4 regions of the Priestia sp. FSL R5-0597 genome follow, and region 4 is predicted to be linked to each of the others. Evidence: predicted binding sites of a transcription regulator. Region 4 holds the regulator's gene; each other region holds the start of a gene.
What was found. Region 4 encodes Rex, which represses fermentation and respiration genes when NADH is low (regulators of the CRP and FNR family bind a similar motif). Its sites were predicted from a motif close to TTGTGAAATATTTCACAA; they were not measured.
Positions count from the first base shown of each region.

Region 1: a site for Rex is predicted at 3,612-3,629, ahead of MKX72_RS26030 (AtpZ/AtpI family protein). Genes of this name have one in related genera too.
Region 2: a site for Rex is predicted at 1,653-1,670, ahead of MKX72_RS09475 (cytochrome c oxidase subunit II). Genes of this name have one in related genera too.
Region 3: a site for Rex is predicted at 3,892-3,909, ahead of MKX72_RS26400 (cytochrome ubiquinol oxidase subunit I). Genes of this name have one in related genera too.

Region 1 covers NZ_JBBOUZ010000001.1:4,924,285-4,929,280, forward strand. The annotation lists gene atpA (F0F1 ATP synthase subunit alpha) at 1-588, opposite strand, end outside; gene MKX72_RS26005 (F0F1 ATP synthase subunit delta) at 604-1,149, opposite strand; gene MKX72_RS26010 (F0F1 ATP synthase subunit B) at 1,146-1,664, opposite strand; gene atpE (F0F1 ATP synthase subunit C) at 1,767-1,979, opposite strand; gene atpB (F0F1 ATP synthase subunit A) at 2,070-2,780, opposite strand; gene MKX72_RS26025 (ATP synthase subunit I) at 2,799-3,170, opposite strand; gene MKX72_RS26030 (AtpZ/AtpI family protein) at 3,177-3,398, opposite strand; gene MKX72_RS26035 (S8 family serine peptidase) at 3,696-4,996, opposite strand, start outside.
Region 2 covers NZ_JBBOUZ010000001.1:1,854,841-1,859,836, forward strand. The annotation lists gene MKX72_RS09470 (tagaturonate reductase) at 1-1,239, shown strand, start outside; gene MKX72_RS09475 (cytochrome c oxidase subunit II) at 1,859-2,797, shown strand; gene qoxB (cytochrome aa3 quinol oxidase subunit I) at 2,799-4,766, shown strand; gene cyoC (cytochrome o ubiquinol oxidase subunit III) at 4,768-4,996, shown strand, end outside.
Region 3 covers NZ_JBBOUZ010000001.1:5,009,126-5,014,121, reverse strand. The annotation lists gene MKX72_RS26425 (sugar porter family MFS transporter) at 1-271, opposite strand, end outside; gene MKX72_RS26420 (alpha/beta hydrolase) at 463-1,239, shown strand; gene MKX72_RS26415 (LacI family DNA-binding transcriptional regulator) at 1,335-2,345, shown strand; gene MKX72_RS26410 (threonine/serine exporter family protein) at 2,490-3,251, shown strand; gene MKX72_RS26405 (threonine/serine exporter family protein) at 3,266-3,721, shown strand; gene MKX72_RS26400 (cytochrome ubiquinol oxidase subunit I) at 4,022-4,996, shown strand, end outside.
Region 4 covers NZ_JBBOUZ010000001.1:219,197-224,192, reverse strand. The annotation lists gene groL (chaperonin GroEL) at 1-41, opposite strand, end outside; gene groES (co-chaperone GroES) at 109-393, opposite strand; gene MKX72_RS01320 (CPBP family intramembrane glutamic endopeptidase) at 693-1,421, shown strand; gene MKX72_RS01315 (YdiK family protein) at 1,418-1,645, shown strand; gene tatC (twin-arginine translocase subunit TatC) at 1,672-2,427, opposite strand; gene tatA (twin-arginine translocase TatA/TatE family subunit) at 2,443-2,628, opposite strand; gene MKX72_RS01300 (redox-sensing transcriptional repressor Rex) at 2,682-3,320, opposite strand; gene MKX72_RS01295 (ABC-F family ATP-binding cassette domain-containing protein) at 3,780-4,996, shown strand, end outside.

The DNA of each region.
Region 1 (4,996 bases), 4.7 Mb from region 4:
TACATAGATACATACCATATCTTGATCTTTTTGGTTTAAGATTGTATCGATTGCTACCGATGTTTTACCCGTTTGACGGTCACCGATAATTAACTCACGCTGTCCACGGCCGATCGGCACAAGTGCGTCAATCGCCTTGATACCTGTTTGAAGCGGCTCATGTACTGATTTACGATCCATAACGCCAGGTGCAGCACCTTCAATTGGACGTGTTTTTGTTGTTTCTACCGGGCCTAAGCCGTCTACTGGCTGACCTAATGAGTTAACAACACGACCGATTAACTGCTCTCCTACTGGAACTTCCATGATGCGTCCTGTACGGCGAACTTCGTCACCTTCACGAATTTCTGTATATGGTCCTAAAATAATGATACCTACATTGTTTTCTTCTAAGTTTTGTGCCATTCCCATGACACCATTTGAAAATTCAACCAGTTCTCCAGCCATGACATTGTCGAGGCCATGAGCACGTGCGATACCATCCCCAACTTGGATAACAGTACCTACATCACTCACTTTAATCTCAGACTGATAGTTTTCAATTTGCTGCTTGATCAGCGCACTAATTTCTTCAGCTTTGATGCTCATGAATTTCACCCCTATCTACGATCTGTGTGCAAGAAGTCCTCGGTGGATCGTTTCTAATTTGCTGCTAATGCTGCCATCATAGATACGATTACCAATGCGAAGCTTCACGCCGCCGATTAGGCTTTTATCTACTACATTTGAAATATTTAACGTATGTTTTCCAACTTTTGAAGCAAATGATTGCGAGATTGCTCGTTTCTCATCTGCGCTTAAAGGTTTGACAGAATAAACAGTTGCGTCTGCCACGCCACGTACTTCGTTCGCTAGGAAACGATACTCTTGCACCATTTGGCTAACAATTTGAATGCGGTGACGCTCTAATAATAGAAGAACCGTATGTTGAACAGTTGGTGAAAGTTCAGCAAATGCCTCACTTACAAACTGTTTTTTTCGCTCAATTGTAATTTTTGGATGAGTTAATACATCCATTAATTCAGGTGTTTTAGCAAACACCTCTTCAACGATTTGTAGCTGGTCTTGCATTTCATCGATCATCTGTTTTTCTGTTGCTAATTGAAAAAGAGCTAGTGCATAGCGCTTGGCTACAGCTGGTTGACTCATCGTACATCCCCTACTTCTTGGATATATTCATGAATTAACTTCTCTTGATCTTGTTCAGAAAGTTCTTTTTCAATAACTTTCGACGCAATTAAAACAGATAATGAAGCAACTTGCTCACGTAACGCAGCAACTGCTTGATCTTTTTGCTGTTCGATTTCTTGTTTTGCTGCAGCTTTTAGACGCTCAGACTCTTCGCGTGCTGCCGCAATGATTTCTTCTTTTTTATCTTCTGCAGACTTTCTAGCGTTTTCCATCATTACTTGCACTTCTTGACGAGATTGCTTTAAGATTTCACGCTGCTCTTCAACAAGCTTCTTCGCTTCCTCATTTTGCTTTTCTGCTTCATCAATCTCACCGGCAATATGCTCTTCACGTTTTTTCATGATTCCCATTACAGGACCAAACGCGAATTTTTGAAGTAACGCAAGTAGGATAAGGAACATCACTAATTGGAAAAGAATATCTCCACCATTAATGCCTGCTGCTCCTAACACAAACATGTTCGACACGGCCATGTTCACTCCCTTCAGAGACTCCACATATATAATTTACTTCTTAAAGACATAAAGTAATGGCGAAGGTTCTTTTGAATGATCTTCGCCACATGTAACACATTATTATTTACCTTGTACCATGAATGCAATAACTACGGCGATAATTGGAAGCGCCTCAACTAAGGCAACCCCAACGAACATCATTGAAGTTAATGTACCACGTGCTTCTGGTTGGCGAGCTGTGCCTTCAATCGTCTTAGAAACGATAAGACCGTTACCAATACCAGCACCTAGTGCCGCTAAACCAATCGCAATTGCAGATGCTATTAAACCCATTTTATAAAGTCCTCCCTTAATATATATGATTTTGTTTAACTAAGTTTTGTTTTGTCCAAATTGGGTATTACTTGAACAAAGCTTTATAAATTAATGGTCGCTACTCACTTTGTGAGATAAATAAACCATCGTTAACATTGTGAAAATGAAGGCCTGAATTGCGCCTACAAAAATACTGAATCCTTGCCATAAAAGCATTGGGATAGCAGCTCCAATTGTACCTAGGAAGCCTGTTGTTGCTAAACCAGCTAGCAAGCTTAACAAAATTTCCCCAGCATAAATATTACCGTAAAGACGAAGGCCAAGCGTTAACGTATTGGCAAACTCCTCGATAATCTTAAGCGGGAATAAAAATGCCATTGGCTTGAAGTAATCTTTCGTGTATGCAGAGAAACCTCGCATTTTAATACCATAATAATGTGATAGTACAACTACCATAACGGCTAACGTCAGCGTAATTGCTGGATCAGCGGTTGGCGATTTCCACCATAAGTTATGGTCAATCACGATGGCGAATGGAAGACCCAACATATTTGACACAAAAATGTACATAAGTAAAGTTACACCTAGCGTCAAAAAGCGGCCACCTGTTTTCCAATCCATATTGCTATTAACGAGTCCTTTAACAAAATCTAAGACCCATTCAATAAAGTTTTGTGCACCGCTTGGCTTCATAGCAAGAGTACGAGTACATAAAACTGCAATTAAGAATACAATAACAGAAGCTACGGTAACCATAAGCAAGTTACTTTGACTAAAAGTAAGGCCTAGAAACTCTATAGTTGGTGATTCATGACCCAACTGTGTTCACCTCTCTTTCTATCTTCTACGCATATTTTGAACAACTAAATCTATGATAATGACAACATAATACGTCATTAATCCCACAACTACACTAATAATATGAAAGGTTTTTGGATAAGAGATGGTAATCACAACTGCGAGAGCAGCTGTTGCAAATCTTACAACAGTCCCAATTGAACGGGGCTTTTTCCCCTCATCCAACGCCTGTCCAAACTGCTCAAACTTTCTTACTAAGTTCCACAAATTATACAAACTCAGGGCGGTTCCTAAAATTAAACCTGCAAAAACAGCCTTATAACTTGTAAATCCCCAGCCGAGAACGTATAATGCTAACAAATACAATATGTATGAACGAAGTCTTGGAAAAACGTGCTGCAAATCCTGCATGAATTATTAATCTCCTGAAAAAAAATGGTGGACTGTGCGCAGCATCATAAAAACACCTGCTGCTAGCCCTGAAAGAAGGCCTAAAATCAAAAATAGTGGTTCGGTGTCAAGCCATTGATCAGCCCATCTTCCAGAGAATAAGCCAATTAAGACTGAACCTGCTAACTGTGATAGAATGATTGACACTAATGCCATCGCTTGCAAAGGATGACGGTTGCGATCTTTCATAAGCTCATACCCCTTTTGCAAAATTTTCTTTTTTCCGAATTCTCTATCGTTTTCATAGCTCAATATATGATAGAAAGGCAAAAAAAATTGCTAAAAAAGGTAAAAACAGCTAATAAAATACGCAGAAATATCAACGGTTTTCACAGGTTGAAAACCTTATCATTTATATTCCCTGTAAGCATACAATAGCGTATATTTAATGTCAATGTGTTTAAGCTAAAAACTTCACAATCTCTTCTTATTGTTCACATTTCTGCCACACATAAAACCTCTTCAAATGAAAACATTTAAAGAGGTTCATTCAATCGTTATTGTACTGTGTACAACCTGCTCTTGTCTATGCTTTTTCACAAATGCAAATATTTGGTACACTCCTGGTACAAGCGATTCATCAATCGTTATTTTTCGTTTTCTCATGCCTCTTTCTACATCCACGTCAACATCTAAATACGATACAAACTGTAAAGACTGCTTATCAAAAAGAGCGACGCCTAACTGATCTGCTCCTTCAGGCAAAAACAGTTCATAGCTATACGTATTTTTCTCTTTTTCCGCTGCTACTTGCAATCCCATGACACGAGGATAATCTGGAATGCTAATCATGTACATATAGGGAAGCGAAAATGTTTCACGTGAATCATTTATTTCCAAATATCCGTCATATATACCTTTATTTTTAAAACGGGGCTGCACCGATAAAGTGACAGCTATCTCTTTTGTCTGACGGGGTGGCACCGTGACGGGTAATGGAACATCCCAGTTCACTCCTTCATCCCTTTTTGGAACGTTTAAGCGATACGTTTTTGCTTTATCAGACTGGTTATCAATTTTAAAAGATAAAACTTTCTTTGATGGACGCGTAAAAATACCAAAAGATAAAGAAGATGGATAAAACAAAGATTCTGCTGTGACGGCTTTTGCTATTTGAATTCTTCCCGCTCCTTGTTCATATACGCGATACGTTTGACCGTTTAGCTGCTGCATTACTTTACTGGTGTTCATCAATGAAGCTTTGACTTGTTCAGGAGACCAGTTCGGGTGAGCTTGTAAAATCAGCGCACACGCTCCAGCTACATGGGGCGCAGCCATACTTGTGCCACGCATGCGTTCATATCCTCCAGGAACTGTACTATTAATGAAGTAACCTGGTGCGACGACGTCTGGTTTGATTCCCCAAGTAGTCGTTACAGGCCCTCTTGAACTGAAAGATGTGAGCAAGTCTTGCACCACTTGCTGGCCAGTGCGTAAGTACGGTTGTTGAGACTGAATGTGTTGGGTAATGGTGTCACCGCTTTTTTTACTTACCCATATCACGGGAATATTTACTGACTCTTTTAGTTTACTGACTATGCTTTTTTCTGTCGGGCTATATAAAATAACCGCTTTTGCTCCCGCCTGTTCAGCTTGTTTAATCTTTTGTTGAACCGCATTTCCTTCTGCTTTTAGCAAAATGACGTTACCCGACGCATGCTTTTGCTCTTTGGAATCTTCTTCATTTATTACACGCAGCGTTTGATTAAACGTCCATGGACGAGACCCTTCTACTGGCGCCATCATAATTTTTTCTTTGTTAAATCCAATTGTTAGAAATTGAACTG
Region 2 (4,996 bases), 1.6 Mb from region 4:
TTACTTACACGTGGAGTGGAAAACGGAAATAGAGTTACGTCTAGTGAAGTAATTTCCGTTTTCTCCCAAGTTATTAACCCATACGAAGAGTGGAATACCTTTTTACAATTAGCAGCAAATCCTACATTGGAATTTGTAATCTCTAATACGACGGAAGCGGGACTTAATTATCAGCCAACTTTATTAGAAGAAGGTGTCCCAATTCAATCATTTCCAGGAAAATTAACACTCTTTTTGTACCATCGCTATTTGCATTTTAGTGGAAATACAGAAAAAGGGTTAACTATGCTTCCGTGTGAACTTCTTGAAAGAAATGGAGATACGTTAAAAGAATGTGTGCTCCGTTATAGTAAAGAGTGGGAGTTACCTGAAGCATTTATAAAATGGTTAAAAGAACATAATTTATTCCTTAATTCGTTGGTAGACCGAATAGTCACAGGGTTTCCTAAGGAAGAAGCAGATTCTTTATTTACAGAATGGGGATATAAGGATTCCTTACTAAATACAGCAGAGCCTTATCATTTCTGGGCTATAGAAGGAATTAGTGAATTAGATCATCGCCTTCCTTTTAAAAAATCCGGTTTAAATGTGCATTGGGTGGAGGATTTATCTCCTTACCAAACACGAAAAGTCCGTATCTTAAATGGGGCTCATACACTTATGGCATTACGTGGAATTTTGTCAGGAGTGGAAACAGTAAAAGAATTTATGGATAACTCCAATTTTAAACACTTTCTGTATGAAGTAATAAAAAAAGAAGTTATTCCTTCTATCCAAGGTGATTTTAATGAAAACATAGTATACGCAGAAGAGGTATTTGAACGATTCACTAATCCATTTATTCATCATCGTCTTGCCGATATTTCATTAAACAGCTTATCGAAATTCAAACATCGTCTACTGCCTACTTTAAAAAGCTACGTCGATCTAAACGGAGTACTTCCACTTGGAATTGTTCAAGTCTTTGCGGCACTTATTCGTTTTTATAAAATAGAAAAGCTTAAAGGCACTTGGACAGGAGAAGATTTTAAGGGCTTCCCATATATATTAAAAGATGAAGAATATATCTTAAAGTTTTATAGAGACCAGTGGTTAAAATATCAAAAAAATCAGATTTCTCTTTTGCGACTTGTTGAAAGTATCCTAGGGAATAAAGATTTTTGGGATGAGGATTTAAATCATATAAAAGGCCTCTCAAACTTGGTACATAAATACTTAAATGAAATAATAAAATCCTGATAAATAACGAAATAACAAAAAAAGAGAAACGTAAGGGAGAAGATCAATCTCTTTCATGTTTCTCTTTTTTTGTCATCTACATAAGCTTTATCATTCAGAGCTCTCTTTTATCGCTAGAGAAAATCAATACTCTCGCACAGACCAAAGAGCTAGAGGAATATAAGGAAGTCGTGACTCTCTTAACAAAAAATGATTGATTGGATGTTTCAGCAAGTAAAGCAAACAAACTAGTAAGAAATAAAGCTCCATACTTCATTACTCCCAAAAATCTCTTCCAGTTAATAAGAACTGGAAGAGCTTTTTTACTTTTATCAGAATCTACGCGCTAGGAGAAAGATATTTCACACCACATTTAACCAAATATGTGACGAAATTATGGTAAAGCCATTTAAACTAGATAAAAATCGCTTCAAGTGTGAGAAATATCACACCTTTTAAACATACAACATGATAATTTTTTAGGAGTAAGCAATATGTCATGACAAACTTCAATATGTTAGGAGGTTTTTAGCTCTTTGATCTGTTGAGATGCATCTCTAATATGAACGTTTATATACCATTATTATGTACAGAAATTTAAAGGAAGGGAGCCTGAGCTGAGGTGAGAAAGCAAAAATCAATGCATATTGGCAAGTTAATCATTCTCTCCGTATTCATTACAATTTTTTTAGCAGGCTGTGATAGTCGTTATTTGATTTTAAATCCGCAGGGGGCGGTGGCTCAAAAAGAATACCAGTTAATTATTTTTTCCATAATTTTATGCACAATTGTTGTTATTCCTGTTTTAGGTCTGCTTGTGTATATCGTTTTACGCTACCGTGATAAGCCTGGAAACAAGGCTCCGTATCGACCAGATTGGGACGATAGCAAGCGTCTTGAATTTATTTGGTGGGGCATCCCCATTATTATTATTGGCATTTTAGGTTTCGCTACGGCCAAGACGACTTATGAATTAGTAGATCCACCGAAAAAAGATGTAAAGCCGCTAACGATTGAAGTAACGTCTCTTGATTGGAAATGGTTATTCCAATATCCGGATCAAGATATTGCGACAGTCAACTATGTCGAAATTCCAAAGAATGTGCCCGTTCAATTCGTGCTAACGTCAGATGCACCTATGAATTCCTTTTGGGTACCGGAGTTGGGAGGACAATTATATACAATGCCGGGAATGGCCATGGGGCTTTGGCTGCAAGCTAATCACAAGGGAGAATATTTTGGTTCAGGTGCTAATTTTACGGGTGAAGGGTTCGCTCATATGAACTTTAAAGTTAAATCTACATCGACAAAAGAATTTAATCAGTGGGTAAGGCAAGTAAAAGAAACAGCACCAGCTTTAACAAAAGCTGATTATAACAGTCTTGCAAACCAAGGTCTTTCTTTAGAGAAATCGTATTCTACCATTCCTAAAGGTTTGTTCCAAGAAACTGTCATTAAAAACGGTGGTCAATATTATAGTCAGCATCACCATATGAAAAATGAAGACATGAAGACAATGAATGTGGCTTCTGATGAACAAGCACATACACAGCACGAGCACCAGGAAGGAGGAAACTAAGTTGTTAGACAAATTAAAAGATTTTTCATCTCATTTTTTTGTGACTGGAGAACCGATGATTTACGGAGCCGATGTCGCCGTATTGTTAACACTAGCCGGTATTATTTTTGTTCTTACGTATCTTAAAAAGTGGAAGTGGCTATGGCGTGAGTGGCTCACAACGGTGGATCATAAAAAAATTGGAATCATGTATATGCTTTCTTCATTGTTAATGCTGTTTCGAGGCGGAGTAGATGCATTATTGATGCGTATGCAACTAGCATTTCCTCAGTGGCATTTTCTAGATTCTAATCATTACAACGAAATTTTTACTACGCACGGAACCATTATGATTCTATTTATGGCAATGCCGCTTATGTTTGCTTTCTTTAATATTGTTGTACCTCTTCAAATTGGAGCAAGAGATGTCGCCTATCCTTTTTTAAACGCGGTAAGCTTTTGGCTATTTTTCTTTGGCGCCATGCTTTTCAATTTGTCGTTTGTAATCGGAGGATCGCCAGATGCAGGGTGGTTGAGTTATCCGCCGCTTTCTGGCATGCAGTTCAGTCCTGGACCAGGTCAAGATTTTTATATTTGGGGCATTCAAATATCAGGTATTGGCAGCTTGGCTTCTGGAATTAATTTTATTATGACCATTTTAAAAATGCGTGCGCCTGGCATGAAACTTATGCATATGCCGCTATTCACGTGGTCTGTTCTAGCAAGCTGTATTATTATCATTTTCGCGTTTCCTGTATTAACCGTAACGCTTGCTTTATTGTTTATCGACCGCTTCTTTGACGGACACTTGTTTACCATGACCGGCGGTGGAAATCCGATGATGTACATTAACTTAATTTGGATGTGGGGACATCCTGAAGTGTATATTGTTGTGCTTCCGGCATTCGGCATTTTTTCTGAAATTGTTGCAACGTTTTCTCAAAAGAAGATATTTGGCTATAAATCTATGGTTTTTTCAATGATGATTATTAGCGTTCTATCGTATTTCACATGGGTGCATCATTTCTTTACGATGGGTGCAGGTGCTAATGTAAATGTGTTTTTTGCTATTACCACGATGGCCATCGGGATTCCAACGGGTGTTAAAGTGTTCAACTGGTTATTTACAATGTTCCGCGGCCGTATTCAAATGACGCAGCCAATGTTATGGACAATTGCTTTTATCCCGTGCTTTGTTGTGGGAGGAGCAACGGGTGTTATGCTTTCAGCAGCTCCCGCAGACTATCAGTATCATAATAGCTACTTTTTAGTTGCACACTTTCACCAAGTGTTAATCGGAGGCGTTGTATTCGGCTTCTTTGCAGGTTTGTACTATTGGTGGCCAAAAATGTTTGGCTTTAAACTAAATGACCGTCTTGGCAAATGGGCATTTTGGACGTGGAATATTGGTTTTTATGTATGCTTCATGCCTCAATATGCACTAGGGTTTATGGGAATGACGCGCCGTATTTATACGTACGATTTTGACATGGGATGGGGACCGCTGAACGTTATCTCTACAGTGGGAGCCTTCTTTATGGGCATAGGGTTTATCTTTCAAGCATGGCAGATTCTTCATGGCATTAAGTACGGAGAACGAGATGTAACAGGAGATCCATGGAATGGACGTACATTAGAATGGTCCATCCCTTCACCTCCGCCGCACTACAATTTTGCAGTGATTCCAACAGTAACGGGGCAAGATGCGTGGTGGACGATAAAAGAAGAAAGAAAAAAGAAAAAAGCGAAGGAAACAGCGGCTTTTTCTCCAATTCATATGCCTAAGAATTCAGGTATTCCATTTATCATGTCGATTTTCTGGTTCATTGCTGGTTTTGGCTTAACGTTCCACTGGGTATGGGTGGCGATATTCGGTTTGACAGGAGTAGGAGCTTGTTTACTAGCTCGTTCTTTTCAATACAACTCGGACTATTATATTCCCGTGGATGAAATTCAACATACAGAAGATTCAGTAGGGAGGGTCGGATAACATGGCATATGCGACAGCGCACCAGGAAGAACATCATCATGAACATGATGAAGAAATCAAAGTTATGGGTTTTTGGCTTTTCCTCGTAACGGACTGTATCTTATTTGGAGCATTATTTGCTACGTATGCTGTTCTTGTTAATCATACTGCAGGAGGCCTTACGGGAAAGGAATTTTTTGAAGTCCCAGGATTTGTTTCTGAAACGTTTATCTTATTAACGAGCAGCTTTA
Region 3 (4,996 bases), 4.8 Mb from region 4:
AGATACCTTTTCTACCGAATCGATCACTCAGTTTTCCTGAAGAAAGTACCCCAACGGCACCCCCGAGCAGCAAACTAGATACAACAAAACCTACCATCGTTGGACTGAGATTAAAATGCACTTCCATTAACCCAATAGCCCCTGAAATGACGGCTGTGTCATAGCCGTAAAGTAACCCTCCAAAAGCAGCTGCACATGAAATGAAAATAACAAAAAATAGATTTCCTTTTTGCTCCTTATACTCGTCAGAAGTTACTTTTACTATCCCCATATAAATTCCTCCTTTGAATCGCGTTCACTATTTTAATTTAAAAAAACGTTATACGTAAAACGTTTTCATAAAAGATGTTTTTATGTTAAACTAAAAATTGTAAATAATCAAACTATTTTTTAACTTTTATATGAATTATGTACGTTTTGTTATCAATCAATGGGGAAGAAAAAGTAAGGGGGAAGAGAAATATGGCGTTTATTCAATGTGATTTTTTTTCAGAAGTATTGCAAATAAGTACTTCAATGAACGTTTTGATACCGCAGCAAACAAAATCTCAGATTGGTTTACAAACCAATACAAGAAGTGAGAAACACCCTACGCTCTATTTATTACACGGTCTTTCTGATGATCATACGATATGGATGAGAAGAACTTCGATTGAACGCTACGCATCAGAATTAGGACTTGCAGTTGTAATGCCAAATGTAGATCGTAGCTTTTATAGAGATATGGCTTATGGAAAGAAGTATTGGACGTTTGTAACAGAAGAACTTCCTCAATTGGCTAGGTCATTCTTTCCGTTATCGGAAAAAAGAGAAGATAATTTTGTGGCTGGTCTTTCTATGGGAGGGTACGGCGCTTTAAAATGGGCGTTTCGCAAACCACATCAATTTTCTGCAGCTGCCAGTTTATCAGGAGTGATGGACATTGAAGGGCTTGGAGAACGAGGGGAAGTTCAGTTCCTAGATTATCCTTTGATTTTTGGCATGCCGCCTGTTATTAGACCTGAGGATGATCTTTTCTGGCTGCTTGAAAATCGCCGGCGCTATGGAGAAGTGACTCCGCGTATTTATCAATGCTGTGGAACGGAAGATTTTTTATATCAGGAAAATAAACGTTTTTCCGAGCGATGTAAGCAAGAGCCTATTTGTTTTACATATGAAGAAGGAAAAGGAAGTCACGACTGGGCATATTGGGATCAAAAAATTCGAGATGTGTTAAAGTGGCTGTTTAGTGAAAAGTAGGGAAGGTAGTTTTGGGTGGTTCCGACTTCTAGTAGTATAATAAAGAAAAATGTTTACTTGGTCGATAGACTAAAAGGAAATAGGAGTCGGTACGAATGGGGAGAAAAAAAGTCACGATTACAGAAGTAGCAAAAGAAGCGGGTGTTTCATTAGCTACGGTATCAAGAATCTTCAATAATAAAGACGGTAAAATTAAAATCAGTGAAAAAACAAAACAAAAAGTACTAAAAGCAGCAGCTCATTTAGGGTATCAGACAAATCCATTTGCGGCAGCTCTGCGGGCCCAAAAAACAGGGATTATCGGGATATTAATTAGAGATTTAAAAGACCCATTTTTAATTGAGCTGTTAAAAAAGGTACAGCAGCAAGTTCAAAGTCGAGGGATGGACGTTCTTATTGGACATACGGATTACCAAGAAACAACGGCTGAGCGTCAATTAAATGTGATGATGAATCATTGGTTTGATGGAGTCATTTTATTAGATTATGTAGCCGCTCCGCATCCGTTTGTAGACGTATTAAAACAATATCAAACGCCTTACGTTTCTCTTACAGGAGACGGCTCTTCTGCACTTTGGCCAATTGTACATGTAGATGATGCGGAGGGAATGCAATTAGCTGTTGCTCACTTAACGGACCTTGGCCATAAGAATATCGGGTTCGTTGGAAAAGCTGTAAGCGGAGTCGAGCACCGTCTGTCTCTTTTTTATCAGTATGTACCGTCAGCAAACGCAAAGTTTGTGAAAGAGGATATGAATAACTCAGATGAACTATATCAGTTTATAAATGAGCTAGCTCATCATCCAGAGCCCCCAACTGCGCTTATTTGTGCTACGGATTACATTGCTCTGAAAGTGATACACTGTGCGTGGCAAAACGGACTTCACGTTCCAGCGGATTTGTCTGTTATAGGGTTTGATGATATTACAGAAGCTAGTGAAGCGCAACCTCCGCTAACAACCATCCGTCAACCGATGGAAAAAATGGCTGAAAAAGCAGTAAACCTCTTACTTCAGCAAATTCAGGATCAGCAAGAAATAGATCAGGTACAGTATAAAATGGCACCTGTATTAGTAGAGCGTGAGACCACAAAACGTATGAATTGATAAGGAATGTATATACTATTCCTGAAAGTGTGAGACAAAAAGTCCACACTTTTTTGCATTAACCATTGCGTCCACTTCCCTCTTTCTTATACACTGTATGCTGTAGGGGAAAAAACCAAGCTTTAATATGTTTGGAGCGATTTGATGACACAACAAAAATTAGATAAATATGAAATTATGGACGTTAGCTTACTAGCAGGTAAAATTATGTTAGAAAGCGGAGCAGAAACGTATCGAGTAGAAGACACAATGATGCGGATTGCAGCGTCTTACGGTATAAAAAAATCCCACAGCTATGTGACGCCAACAGGGATTATGTTTTCACTTGAAACGAAAGAACCGACGAAAACGAAGTTAATTCGTATTTCCGAACGAACGACCGATTTAAAAAAAGTAACTATGGTAAATAGCGTCTCAAGAACCATCAGTCAAGGAAACATCTCCTTGGAGGAAGCGTATGAAATGCTACAAGAAATTGAAGCAACGAACGTAGCTTTTCCACTATGGGTTCAACTTGCAGCTGCATCCATTTCTAGCGGATGCTTTTTAATCATGTTTCAAGGTTTATGGACGGACTTTATTCCAGCGATGTTTTCAGGAGGTCTCGGATTTTTAACCGTGGTGTATTTCCACCGTCTTATTCCGATTCGCTTTTTTGCTGAGTTTACCGCTTCGTTAGTTATTGGACTTTTATCAGCTCTTTTAGTCGCTTCAGGACTAGGAACGCAAATTGATAAAATTATTATTGGATCCGTTATGCCTCTCGTTCCTGGGTTATCGATTACCAATGCAGTGCGAGATTTAATGGCGGGACATTTACTGTCTGGATTATCAAAAGGAGCAGAAGCGTTTCTGACGGCATTTGCTATTGGTGCAGGTATTGCCATTGTATTTACGCTTCTATAGAAGGGAGGCATCATATGCATATCGTAGAGCAGATAATTACAAGTTTTATTGCTTCAGCAGCGTTTGGGATTATTTTTAATGTTCCACGTGAATCATTATTAAAAAGTGGCTTTGTCGGAATGATTGGCTGGCTCATTTACTATTTGCTAACGTTCTATGGTGTAGATGAAATTCCAAGCACTGTAGCATCGGCCTTTTTTATTGCTATTATTAGTCAAATTTACGCAAAAATTTATCGTACGCCGATCATTATTTTCACCGTAGCAGGTATTATTCCGCTCGTTCCAGGGGGAACAGCATACGATGCCATGCGTAACTTTGTAGAAAATAATTATAATGAAGCGATTAGTCTTGCAGCAAAAGCCTTTATGATTTCAGGTTCAATTGCCATTGGTATTGTATTTTCTGAAGTCATTAACCAAATCATTCGTCAATCTAAATTAAATGCGAAAGCAAAATATCGACCGTAGAGAAGCAAGCTCAAATCAGAGCGTGCTTTTTTTATGAAAAAGTAAAGAGATCCTGCCCTTTTTTGTCACAAGAAAGTCACGTTTTAGTCTAAAAACGTTCAAAAAATGTACGTGCACAGCTAAAAAAATAGACTATACTATGTAAATAGAAAGAGAGACATTACATATGTTTGTGAAACATTGAGCATATTTCTCGAATTGTTATGCTCAATGTTTCACAATATAAGTAAAAGATGCTCAGAAATGATCAAAGTATCTATGGAAATGATGAATGTTCTTATATATGAAAGGAGAAAGAAGATGGATACAGTCATACTATCACGTATTCAATTTGCATCAACGACGCTGTTTCATTTTATCTTTGTACCGCTGTCTATCGGCCTTGTCTTTTTAGTAGCGATCATGGAAACGATGTACGTAGTAAAAAAAGATGAACAGTATAAAAAGATGGCAAAGTTTTGGGGGCACTTATTCCTGATTAACTTTGCTGTCGGAGTCGTAACAGGTATTTTACAAGAATTTCAGTTCGGCATGAACTGGTCAGAGTACTCAAGATTTGTAGGAGATGTATTCGGTGCGCCGCTTGCTATTGAAGCACTGCTCGCGTTTTTTATGGAGTCCACGTTCCTCGGGCTGTGGATTTTCGGGTGGGATCGTTTGCCTAAATGGCTGCACTGTCTATGTATTTGGCTTGTTAGTCTAGGTACTATCTTTTCAGCGTTCTTTATTTTAACGGCTAATTCTTTTATGCAGCATCCGGTCGGAATGGAGCTAAATAATGGCCGTTTAGAAATGAATGACTTCTTTAAATTGTTAACGAACGGTCAGCTGTGGGTCGAATTCCCTCATACAATTTTAGGTTCGTTTGCAACAGGCGCCTTTTTTATCACGGGTGTCAGCGCTGTTATGCTCTTGAAGAAAAAACATGTGGCTTTTGCTAAAAAATCATTTCAAGTTGCTATCCTTGTAGGGCTAGTTTCAGGTGTAGGAATTGCACTATCTGGGCATGAACAGGCCGGATATTTAGTTAAAACACAGCCGATGAAAATGGCCGCAAGTGAAGGATTATGGGAAAACAGCGGAAGTCCAGGTGCTTGGACAGTAACAGCAAATATTCACCCTGATGAAAAGAAAAATACGAGTGAAATCAAAATACCTTACTTATTAAGCTTCTTATCATACGGTAAGTTTTCAGGCTCCGTTCCTGGAATGAATGAGCTGCAGCAGCAGTATACGGCGAAATATGGAGAAGGAAATTATATTCCACCCGTTCGA
Region 4 (4,996 bases):
GCGCGACGTGCTTCTTCGCTAAATTTAATGTCTTTTGCCATGTTCTTTGACCTCCTCAAGATGTTCTTAATAATCTATTTTTTACGTATGATCAGTTTGTGGTTAAAATTAGCCGATTACAGCTAAAATATCGCTTTCGCGTAAAATTAAGTATTCAGTACCTTCGTATTTTACTTCAGTACCCGCATATTTTGAGAAGATGATACGATCGCCCGCAGCTACTTCTAAAGCTACACGCTCACCGCTTTCTAATACTCGGCCTGTACCTACAGCAACAATTTTACCCTCTTGTGGCTTTTCTTTTGCACTGTCCGGTAACACGATACCGCTTGCTGTTTTTTCCTCAGATTTTACAAGTTCAATCACTACGCGATCACCTAATGGCTTTAACAAGTGAAACAACCTCCTCAAATAATATGTTTGCATTTTTATTAGCACTCAACCTCAACGAGTGCTAACACAATTATTATATTAAAACAAAGTGGGTTTTTTTTGCAAGTATTAAACAAAAAAAATTTAAAATTTACGACAACTACATATAATAGTCTTAGATTTCGACGATTTTGAGAAATAAAGCATTCTTTTCTCTGTTCAATAATATGTATGTTACAATACGAGCAAGAAGAAATTACTAACTTTACAGTACTTCTTCGACATATATACATAAAAACCTTTTAAAGGAGTATAGAAGATTGGAAAAACGTTATTGGTATGTTATCCTCACCTACATCCTTATGCAGTTTTCAGGAGTTGTTGGTATACCGCTGTTAAAATTAACAGGAATGTTTGATGACTATCCAGTTCGAACAGCGAATGTCATGCTTTTGACTTATTGGACTATCATTAGCTTTATCCTTGGTTTACTTATTGTCTTACTGCTGCTGCGCCGTGACATGTCCATGCGTATAGAACATGCTGGAAAAACGATTGCTGTTGTCTGGTCAGTCCTTGGGGTGTTTCTCGCTATGGCTGGTCAAGCTGTAGCAGGTATGATTGAGCACGCTCTTGGCATTACCCAAGTATCTGAAAACACACAAAATATTGTTAATCTTGTTAAAGCAACGCCTTTCCTTATTGTCGTTACGTCTGTTATTGGACCAATACTAGAAGAGATTATTTTCCGAAAGATTATTTTTGGTTCTCTTCACAAACGATACAATTTCTTTATCTCTGCATTTATTAGTTCCCTTATTTTCGCTGCGGTACACTGGGATTTTAAACATTTACTTGTGTATACAGCTATGGGATTTGTATTTGCATTCCTTTATGCAAGGACGAGACTAATTGTTGTACCTATTATTGCTCATGTTTTGATGAATACAATCGTTATTTTATCTCAAACTATTTTTGCAGATAAAATTATAGAAATGCAAAAACAAGCAGAACAAATGCAGTTCATTTTTGGAGGCATGTTTTTATGAAGAATATCCCTTTAACACGAGGGTTTATTTATATTATTATGGGGATTTTATTCACCTACTTGGCAATTCAAAATGCCCAGGAAACCGTCTGGAATTTCCCCACAATCTTATTTGCACTCGTAGCCGCATTCGATTTCAGGTTTGCGGTTCGCATCTTTATCTTGCACTACAAAATTAAAAAATTGCAGCAGCAATATAAAAATCAAGATGATTCATCCAAATAAAAAAACCACTGTTTCAGTGGTTTTTTTTACATACTAACATCTTCTCTTTCTTGCTCTGCCCTTGCCTTTAACACTTTGCGATACGAAATGCGGGAAATAATGATGCTGATTTCATACAAAATTAAGAGCGGCACTGTCACCATCATGTGCGAGAGCAATTCCGGTGGTGTAATAAGTGCGGCAATAACTAGCAGTACGAAATAGGCATATTTTCGAATTTGAGATAAAAACATAGGCGTTATAATTCCTAAACGCGTCAAAAACATAACGACGACGGGAAGCTGAAACAACAAGCCAAAAGGCAGTGTGAGCTGCATTAAAAAAGAAAAGTATTCATTAATGCCAATCACTTGGTTTACATTCAGCTCATCAGAAACGCGCGTCATAAAATCAACGACAAACGGAAACAACACAAAATAAGAAAAAGAGACACCGCCGATAAAGAGAAAAATGGAAACAGGAATATATCCAAGCGTTACCTTACGCTCTTTTTCATATAAACCAGGACTAATAAATGCCCAAAGTTGATACAGTGCAACAGGAGCTGCAAGTACACAGCCGATAATAACAGCAAATTGCATATAAATCTTAACTGGATCTGTTAACCGAAATGCATTCATCGTTAAATTCTTTGCCTCATCAGCATGCTGTAAATAGACAATAACCTTATCCGCTATAAAAAAGCCGCCAATTGTGGCAATCACAAAGAAAAATAAAACAATTAAAATGCGTTTTCGCAGCTCTCCTATATGATCATATATTGACATTTCTTGTTCGGTCATACTATGATCACCCTTTTACTCTTTGTCATCTACTTGACGCTGTTTATCTTTTTCACGATCTTCTGATGCACCGCTAGCGGCATGCTTAAACTCTCTAAGCGTTTGGCCCACTGATCTTCCTAGCTCCGGTAACCGTTTCGGTCCAAAAATAAGCAGTGCTACAATCGCAATAATAATCCAACTGCCTGCTCCAATCCCCATATTCCCACTCTCCTTATTAATTTAGACTTAAGGAAATCGTAACACAGTCCGTCTTATTCAACAGGATAATTTTTCAAAAAGTAGACGAGCGACTGTAATTCTACAGCAAGATCAATATGATGGAGTCGAATCTCATCCGGTACGTTTAAGCGTGCAGGAGTAAAGTTTAAAATTCCTTTAATTCCGCAACTCACTAAACGATCAGTAATTTGCTGAGCAACAGTGGCAGGAACGGTTAAAATCGCTACTGAGATGTCATCACTCATATAATCTTCCAATTGGTCAAGATGATAGACCGGCACGTCGCCTACTTTCGTACCCACTTTTTCTTCTATCACATCAAAAGCGCACTCAATTTTGGTGTTATTATTTTTAATAAAATTATAATTTAGAAAGGCCGTTCCTAGATTCCCTACGCCAATCAGTGCTACTTTCGTTACTTCATCTTGGTCTAACGTTTTACGGAAAAATGTAAGTAAATAATTCACATTGTAGCCGTATCCCTTTTTTCCTAATGCACCAAAGTAAGAAAAGTCCCGACGAATAGTAGCAGAATCCACTTTCACTGCCTCACTTAACTCCGCTGACGACACACGCTGTTTACCAGAAGCATGCAAATTTTTCAAAAAACGATAATAAAGCGGCAATCGCTTAGCCGTTGCTTGTGGTATTTTTAATTGTTCAGTGTTCACGTTGTACCCCCTCAGTTCATGTATGTCATTACTAACATTTTCAAGTCATATTGCATTACCTTTCACAAAGCATCAACCGCTTTGAGGTAGCGCTTCCAATTCTCTCTCTTTTCTCTTGTTTTATATATACTCCGCTTCACACCTCGACGGCTTTTGTCTATTCAGCACTCCTTAAAGTCGGTATGTAGAACGAAGCAATTAGCCCTTCAAAGGATCGGTTTGTTAGTCATGACGGATTTTTTTACATCCATCATAGATAAGTTCAGAGATGCACTTATCTCTTATTTTAACATAGTATCCTGTATAAAATGTGCAGGTAAAATCATTTTATTTCATGAATCAAAACATTCGCTTCATCATTTGTCCTTGTCCCTCTACAAATTACAAACGCTTGTAGGAAGAACTTGTAGTTAAAAATATGTTAAAATACACTATGGATATACTACTAGAGGTGAAAAAATGATTATTCTACAATTGAACGGTATTACAAAATACTATGGGGCAGAACCCATTTTATCGAATATAAAGTTAGAAGTACAATCAAAAGACCGCATTGCCCTAGTGGGACGAAACGGTGCTGGTAAATCAACTTTATTAAAAATTATTGCTGAGCAGCTTTCCTATGACAGCGGAGAAATTATTAAACCTAAGGGTGTTTCCATTGATTATATGGGACAAGATACAGTTCTTGAGTCAACACTCTCCATATGGGAAGAAATGATGACTGTCTTTGCTCCATTAAAGAAGATGGAAAAAGAATTACGTACGCTTGAAACGAAGATGGGTGATCCAGACATTTTTAATGATTCAGTTCAATACGAAAAACTAACCAAAGAGTATGATCAGCTTCAAGTAACGTTTAAAGATTTAGGCGGCTATCAATATGAAGCGGATACACGATCTATTCTTCACGGTTTCCGTTTTTCAAACTTTGACTACAGCACCCCTATTTCCTCCTTAAGCGGTGGACAAAAAACGCGCCTGGCTCTTGCAAAACTGCTTTTAACAAAGCCTGATTTGCTTATTCTGGATGAGCCTACCAACCACTTAGATATTGAAACTTTAGCATGGCTGGAACAGTTTCTGCAAGGGTATGAAGGAGCTATTTTAATCGTTTCACATGATCGTTACTTCCTTGATAAAGTCGTAAATCAAGTGTATGAAGTCGTACAAAAAACAACGGTGAAGTACACGGGCAACTACTCTAAATACCTTGTACAAAAAGCAGAGCGATATGAAAAAGAGTTGCGTCAGTACGAAAAGCAGCAAGATGAAGTCGCAAAGCTGAATGATTTTATTCAGCGAAACATCGCCCGCGCATCGACTACAAAACGTGCGCAAAGCAGACGTAAACAGCTCGATCGAATGGAGTTAATAAATCGACCTAACGAAGGCGAAAAATCAGCTAGTTTTTCGTTTGAAATTGAACGTCAAAGCGGAAATGAAGTCTTAAATCTGGAAGATGTGTCTATCGGATATGATGAACACAACTATGTCGTCCAAGAGGCAAACCTTCGCATTAAAAAAGGGGAAAGCCTTGCGTTGGTTGGTCCTAATGGCGTGGGGAAATCAACTTTATTAAAAGGCATTGTGGATAAACTCAGCTTCAAGACTGGAACCATTTCCTTTGGCTCAAATGTAATGGTTGGTTATTACGACCAAGAGCAAGCCAATTT